Regions from separate parts of the Stieleria sp. JC731 genome, predicted to be linked through region 1. Evidence: riboswitches for the same ligand, from Rfam matches in the RefSeq annotation. Region 1 holds a riboswitch; each other region holds the start of a gene.
The links. Region 1 has a riboswitch for cyclic di-GMP ahead of LOC67_RS06585 (hypothetical protein). Riboswitches for the same ligand answer to the same signal wherever they lie in the genome.
Positions count from the first base shown of each region.

Region 2: linked by a shared signal. The riboswitch ahead of LOC67_RS06230 (PleD family two-component system response regulator) and the one ahead of LOC67_RS06585 (hypothetical protein) in region 1 are both predicted to bind cyclic di-GMP.
Region 3: linked by a shared signal. The riboswitch ahead of LOC67_RS00410 (Flp family type IVb pilin) and the one ahead of LOC67_RS06585 (hypothetical protein) in region 1 are both predicted to bind cyclic di-GMP.

Region 1 is NZ_JAJKFQ010000002.1:201,923-204,183, reverse strand. Features, by position in the region: gene LOC67_RS06590 (endonuclease/exonuclease/phosphatase family protein) at 1-811, shown strand, start outside; cyclic di-GMP riboswitch class I at 1,162-1,250, shown strand; gene LOC67_RS06585 (hypothetical protein) at 1,307-1,948, shown strand; gene LOC67_RS06580 (pilus assembly protein TadG-related protein) at 2,004-2,261, shown strand, end outside.
Region 2 is NZ_JAJKFQ010000002.1:97,019-99,279, reverse strand. Features, by position in the region: gene LOC67_RS06240 (chemotaxis protein CheW) at 1-367, opposite strand, end outside; gene LOC67_RS06235 (hypothetical protein) at 458-682, opposite strand; gene LOC67_RS06230 (PleD family two-component system response regulator) at 765-1,202, opposite strand; cyclic di-GMP riboswitch class I at 1,270-1,351, opposite strand; gene LOC67_RS06225 (aminotransferase class I/II-fold pyridoxal phosphate-dependent enzyme) at 1,631-2,261, opposite strand, start outside.
Region 3 is NZ_JAJKFQ010000001.1:122,110-124,370, forward strand. Features, by position in the region: gene LOC67_RS00405 (Flp family type IVb pilin) at 304-483, shown strand; cyclic di-GMP riboswitch class I at 1,050-1,130, shown strand; gene LOC67_RS00410 (Flp family type IVb pilin) at 1,273-1,452, shown strand; gene LOC67_RS00415 (prepilin peptidase) at 1,776-2,261, shown strand, end outside.

The sequences.
Region 1 (2,261 bases):
GAATGAACATGGTGTCGATGTGATGGGCACGCTGGCTCAGATCATCAGCCGATTCGATCTCGTGGCAGTACAGGAGATTCGAGGGAAGGACGGCGCGGCGCTGCAAAAACTGATCGATTTGCTCAATCAATCTGGTGGAGCTTTTTCGGCAGTCATCAGCGAACCGATTGGCAATGAAGCTCGGCAAGAGTGCTACGCGTTTGTCTACAACCGAACGCGCATTCGATTTGTCCCTGGCAGTGCCTATGTGGTTCTCGATAGTGGCGATCGGATGTACCGGGAACCAATGGTCGCGTCATTCCAAACGGTGCTACCAGCAGGGAGCGATCAGATCCCGTTTCAATTCACCGCGATCAATGTTCATACTGACCCCGATAAAGTGGACCCGGACGATCAGGACAGCGAGATCAACATTCTGGCAAGCGTTTTTCATCGCGTGCGCGACTTTGAATTCAAACTCCGAATGGAAGAAGACTTCATCCTGATGGGAGACTTGAACGTCGATCCGGACCACCTGGGGCAGCTCTCGCAGATCAACGGGATGATCTCACTTGCTGGTGATATCAAAACCAATGTCAGTCGCAGCAAAACCAATGATCATATTCTGATCGATCGCAATGTAACCGCGGAATACGCCGGGCGAACCGGTGTTGTCAGCTTTACTGAAGATCTTTCGCTTTCGCCGGAGCAAGCGGACTCCATCAGCGATCACCTGCCTCTGTTTGCTGAATTCTCGCGATTCGAAAGCCCTGCTGCGACGGCATCAGTATCCGCTGGGGTGGCAAGCAGCCGCACGCGAGAGCTGCGCTAATCAGTATCAAGGTTGGGCTAAACCGTCAGGCCTCGCGAGTTGCCAAAACCTCTGTAATCGCGGTTCATCCTTAGGCTTAGATTTCGCGGTGGCCTGTGCCTTTGGGTCACCTTGGCAAAATCGCCTTCAATTTGGCGCACAATCGCCTTGCCTTCTGCATACTTTTTAGGTTTGTCCAATCCGGTAGAGGGGAGTCCCGCAAAAGCTAATGGGAGCCCCCCGGGTAATCGTTACAACTAGAAAATCGTTTACCCAAACTGGTGTCAAGAAATGCTTCTAGGGCGACCTACCGTGCGGAATTGATATAGGGTTGCCTACACCAAGCCATCCATCTGGTTCCCCGATTCGAACCCTCGAAACGGCAAACCACATGCAAGTGTGGGACGCAAAGTTATGGGTCCATTCGCGACTGTTGCGAACGGATCGCCAGACTACCGAAAGGGAACAAGTTTGGCTTGGTTCATCCTTGTCATTTCAAACATTTGGGGAACCATCATGTCACAAGCTGCAAGAGTTTGCGGTGCTGCACGCACATTTTGTTATGGGGGCTTGTGTTTCTTGTTTGCTCTAGGTTCGATCGCCCAGGCGGAGGAGCCGAAAGTTTTCTTGGTTGAAGAAGATTGGGAACTGGTCATCAATGAGCCAGAACCGGCGATCAATTCGCCGCAGATCGCGTTCTTTATGTATCCAAAGGGTGGACGCGAAGATCTGTACTTCCAATTGCAGATGAACTATGCCGCTGAGCAAGGCTATTCCAGCGGTGGATTTCGCGTCGGTGCATTCACTGGCGATCAGCCACAAGACGAAGAGCGTAGCCGAGTAAGCCAAACGCTTGCTTGGGACAATGACCGCGTCAGTTGGACCAGCGCAATGGCTGTGTTCAACAACAAATTGATGTTCGCGGTCAAAGACGGATACGGATACCAATGGGGAGTATTCGGTGGCCCAGACTACTTGGTCGAAATGGATGACGAAGGCATCGACAGTTTGAAGGACTACACACCTGCTGAGAGCTTGGCTGCGGTCGATATCGGGTTCGGTTCTAACCGAGTCGCATCGATTCGCTTGAAGACCGTTCGCTTGATTCGCACCGATGGCAGTCAGCAAACGATCGTTGTGAACCAGTTCGTGCAGTAATCCTGCACCGGTTTCATAAGCCTTCAATCTAAACCAAGTAACCCAAGATAGATCCGTGAGTCATTCATCCATTCAATACGCGTTTAAAGTTCCACTATCACCTTCTGCACGACGTCGCCTACCCAAGCGTCATCGCAAAGGGGCAGCCGTCGTGTTCGGCGTTTTCTTGCTCGCAGGTTTGCTGATCATGAGCGCCGTTGCGGTTGATTTCGGTCGCATTAGCGTTTCACGATCCGAGATCAAACGGACCGCAGACGCGGCGGCGATGTCAGGTGCATGGGAATTGTTCGATTCTGCTGTTAGCGGCCAAGCC
Region 2 (2,261 bases), 100 kb from region 1:
TGAAGTTTGCGGAGTTGTCGTTACGTTGAGCGGCGTCGATGTGTGTTTCGATTCCGTCGATTGCGATCACTTTGTCGATAGCGATAGCCCAATCACCGAGTGGGTTTTCAACGATAATTAACTGGCCGGTATGGTTCTGTCGTCTCGCCTGATCCCCAACGATGGGCTCCAGGTCGATCACCGGTAAAAACTCACTTCGCAAGTTTCCGATCCCGAACAGTGACGGATGGCTAAGAGGAACCGGGACGATGTTCGGCATGATGGTGACTTCGCGAACTGTCGTCGCGGGCAATGCAAAAATCGCATCACCACAACGAAACATGCAGTGTTTATCGCTAAGGTTCTCGATGCGAGATCGATTGGTCATTGAGCTATCCATCATGTTTTTTTATTCAGACTATTTCGTTTGTTGTCACGGGATCGTCGCTCCGGTTAAGCGAACACACGTTTGAGCACGTTATTGCGTGCGGCCACGAAGTCCTTGCAAAGCCCGGAGGGCGTCGGATGCCTCTGCCGTGATGTTGTCTGTCGGTTGTCCTGTAAGTTCGTTGATTCGTCGCAGAATTTGAGACGAAAACTGATCAAGTTCCTGTTCCCAGGCGTCCAAGGTTTCGATGGTTAACTCGAAATCCTCGTGTGAATTTTTGCCTTGGGAGCCGGATGCCATAGGGTTGGTAGCCATTGGGTTGTTCATTTGCATTACCGTCGCTTGTGGCGCATCGCGACATCGCACATCAGAGTTCAACGAGGGAGCAACTACCGCTTTAACGGGCGTTTGCTCTTTGGCTGATCAATGTGGCGACTGTCTTCAGCAGCAATTCAGGTTCTGTTGGTTTGGACAAAAAGGCGCCGAGTTCTTCACCTAAAACGGATAGGTGAGGTTCTTCGGCACTGGTCAGGAAGATCACTGGAGTGCGGCTTTCCCATGTCGGGTTGGCCAACAATTCGTGACAGACCCCATACCCATCTAACTCGGGCATGTTGATGTCCAAGACAACCAGATCTGGGTGCTCGGTTAATGCACAAGAAACGGCTTGGCGACCGTCCTCGGCTAGCAGCACTCGATAGCCCGCTTCACGCAAAGTGCGATCGATCAAACGAAGCACGGTCATGCTGTCGTCGGCGACAAGAACCGTGTGCGTTTCTTGTGGGCTAGCGGTGGACCGGTCGGGCGCATTGGCCGACGGTTGCGTAGCGGTCATGGATAAGACTCCGGTATCGGCGTGCCCATGGTGATCCATGCGCCGACACTGTGCGTGGGGGATTTCGTTCGGTGGCGCGGCCATCTCCCGTTTCGAGAGATCCGTCACTTTGCGTGCACGACCTCGCGGTCGGCTTGCCTTTATCGCGAGCCCCGGACACCGCCGGATTACTCACTGAGTATCCCCGAGGCGCTTGCGCATTCTCGTCGCGCAGCCCGGGGCACTCTGGTGAAGGGTTGGTCACTGACACCAATAGTCAAGCGAAACCAACAAAACAGGTCTACAAAATCCACCCGGTAGCCCATGGCCATTGCGAAGGAGAGGCGTAACTGCTGGTGGACGAAGTGATTAGGGCTTTTCGGGGCCGACGTTGGGAGATGGTCTGCCGCTTCAGAAGCAACCGAAATACGCGTCTGAGGCACACGAAATTATGAGATTCTGGACTTCAAAACGTTGATCAGTCGGTCCAACATTTCTGACTGATGAGCCGCGGACAAGGAAACGCGAAGTCGCGAGGTTCCCTCAGGGACGGTTGGCGGACGGATGGCAGGGACGTAGAAGCCTTGCTGGAGAAGCAAATCCGAAAGCTGCATGGCATCGGAGTCTGAGCCGACAACGATAGGGACGATCGGGACCTTGGTTTCAATCGGATCGCTGGTTCGTCCCAAGGCGGCTCTGAGTCGCTGGGAATGCTGACAGACGATGGACCTGCGCGATTTCAACTCGTCTCGGATTCTAAAAAAATGGGCCGCCGCATCGACCGCTAGTGGAGACAGCGCGGTGCTGAAGATCAGTGGCCGGCAATGATTGACTAAATAGTCTGAAATGATCTTGGGGCCGACAACGAAACCTCCCTGGCTGCCAATTGCTTTGCTAAGCGTGCCGAGGCGTATCGCTATCCGGTCTTTCACATCAAACTCTTCACAGGCTCCCGAAAGGTGTTCGCCCAACACACCTGTTCCATGAGCTTCATCGACGATCATGGTGGCTTCGAATCGTTCGGCAACATCGACCAAGTCAATTAGTGGAGCCACATGGCCATCCATACTGAAGACCGCT
Region 3 (2,261 bases), on a different contig from region 1:
GGCTTGCCTATGCCTCAACCAAGGGGTGTGGTTGCGGCAGTGTAGTGTTGGGATAGTCATGTGAGGGGCTGGGGTGTCAAACTTCCGGCCCGGTGACTCGCGAAGGCAGTCATAAGCCAGTGCAATCGTTATGTTCGTTTCAACTCCATGCGAAAGTCAATTCGCGTCAAGGGATCAAGTCACTTTACCGGCGGTGGGTAGGAAACTGACATAGTTTCGATAGTGAGGGAGCTGCTGATCGGCCTCTGGTCGATCGGGTGCGGACCTCGACTTACCTTTGATTAAAAATTTTGGAGTTTGATAATGAAAAAGTTCGCCAATAGCATCGTTGAGTTTCTGAAAGAAGAAGATGGTCCAACTGCAGTTGAATACGCTGTGATGTTGGCTTTGATCGTCGTCGTCTGCCTGGCAGCCGTCGGAACGATCGGTACCGAATCGAACAAGAAGTTCCAAGAAGTCGGTGCCGCGATCTCGGCTAACTAACCGAGTGGCGCAGCTCTCTTTCGGGAATACCAACCCGGACATGCCCCAACGTCAGCAATGGCGTTGGGGTTTTTTGTTTGGGTCTGCGACGAATCACTTTTGCTGCGGTCTGAAAATCGTTTGTCACGTGACCAAAACAGTCAATGATGTGAAGCATTGGGGGTTTGGTCGATCTTCTATCTGAGCTGCACTGCGTGCTTGCGGTAGGTCGTGCTTGCGGTAGGCACTGAGCGGCAACCAACATTGTGGAGACTTGTTGATTGAAGCCAAAGTCCACAGCGTTGACGGCACCAGTTTCTTTGCGATTGCCTCCGCTTTGGTCTGAAAAGGTTCACCGTGCAAAGTAGCAATTCTGTGCATTCTTTCTCCCGCTGTCGGATGGAAAGGCCTCTTCAACCGCTACATCTGGTTTAACGGCAACGCCTTGGTAGCTGGAAAACTTTGTTTGAAGCGACTTTTTTGACACGTCCATTTCCTGACATAGGTTTCAGTCGAGAGCGGGTAACGAGGCCCGCTTCCGAGGACCAGACCAAAGACGGTCACCGCGGTCAACGGACAGCTTAATCCCCTGATAAAGGCAAACCGTTCGTAAGGGCGGGGCGCAAAGCAACGGGTCCTTATCACTTAAGGACAGCCGGGCTGCCGAGGGACGATCGCCAGATCACCGAGGCTTCAAGGAGACGTGGCTGCTTCTTTTTCGGGACCTTATTCACGTTGAATGGGCCCACTAAGACAACGTCGGAAGTCGGTTCTGAGAAGCAATCGGCTTTCACCCGTGGAGTTTGACTAATGAAAAAATTTGCAAATAGCATCGTTGAGTTCTTGAAGGAAGAAGATGGCCCAACCGCAGTTGAATACGCTGTGATGTTGGCTCTGATCGTCGTCGTCTGCTTGGCAGCTGTCGGAACGATCGGTACCGAGTCGAACAAGAAGTTCCAAGAAGTTGGAACGGCGATCGCCGCTAACTGATCTGGTTCTTGGCGGCCTTGTGGTTTGCCAATAACTGTTTGAGAGATTCTCGACGTCTGATCGGTGAAACGCCAAAACCTTTCACCGGTCGCGTCGAGTTCTTTTTGCGCAACAGAATAAACATGAACTATCCACTGCTTCCCGCTGACGCGACCGAACATGTATGGCAGCTCACATGCTGTTTCATCACGTTGCTATTCGCGATGTTCAGCTGGGTTTTGGGTCCGCGTTGACGTCAATCCACTGACATTGCCCCACGCCCGATCGAAGCACGCCCACAACCACCTACCAAATACAAATTGTTCGCTACGGGGAGTTTCTTCATGGATACGCTAATCCAAGGAATCACAGAGAACTGGACTGTCTGGTTCGTCACTGTTGTCTTGATCGTGGCAGCGGTCATCGATGGCAAGATTCTGAAAGTGCCAAACTGGTTGACCTTTCCATTCATCATGTGTGGTTGGATCAATTGCACGCTCGAAGGTGGCGCGGCCGGTTTGGGCTACAGCTTGCTAGGAACCTTTGTCGGCATGATGTTGTTGCTGGTTCTTCGCAATGTTGGCGGCATGGGCGGCGGTGATGTGAAACTGCTGATGGGTGTCGGAGCTTGGTTGGGAACCGTCGTTACCTTGTATGCCTTTGCCGCGACCGCAATCGTCGGCGGGATTATGGCAGTTGTCATGGTTTGGAAGAGCGGTGAGTGGACAAAGCACTACGCCCAAGGCATGCAAATTTTGGAAGAATGGAAAACAATTCGTAAGCCATCGGAGCTATCGAAGATCGCCCGTGAGCGAAAGCCGACCATGTAT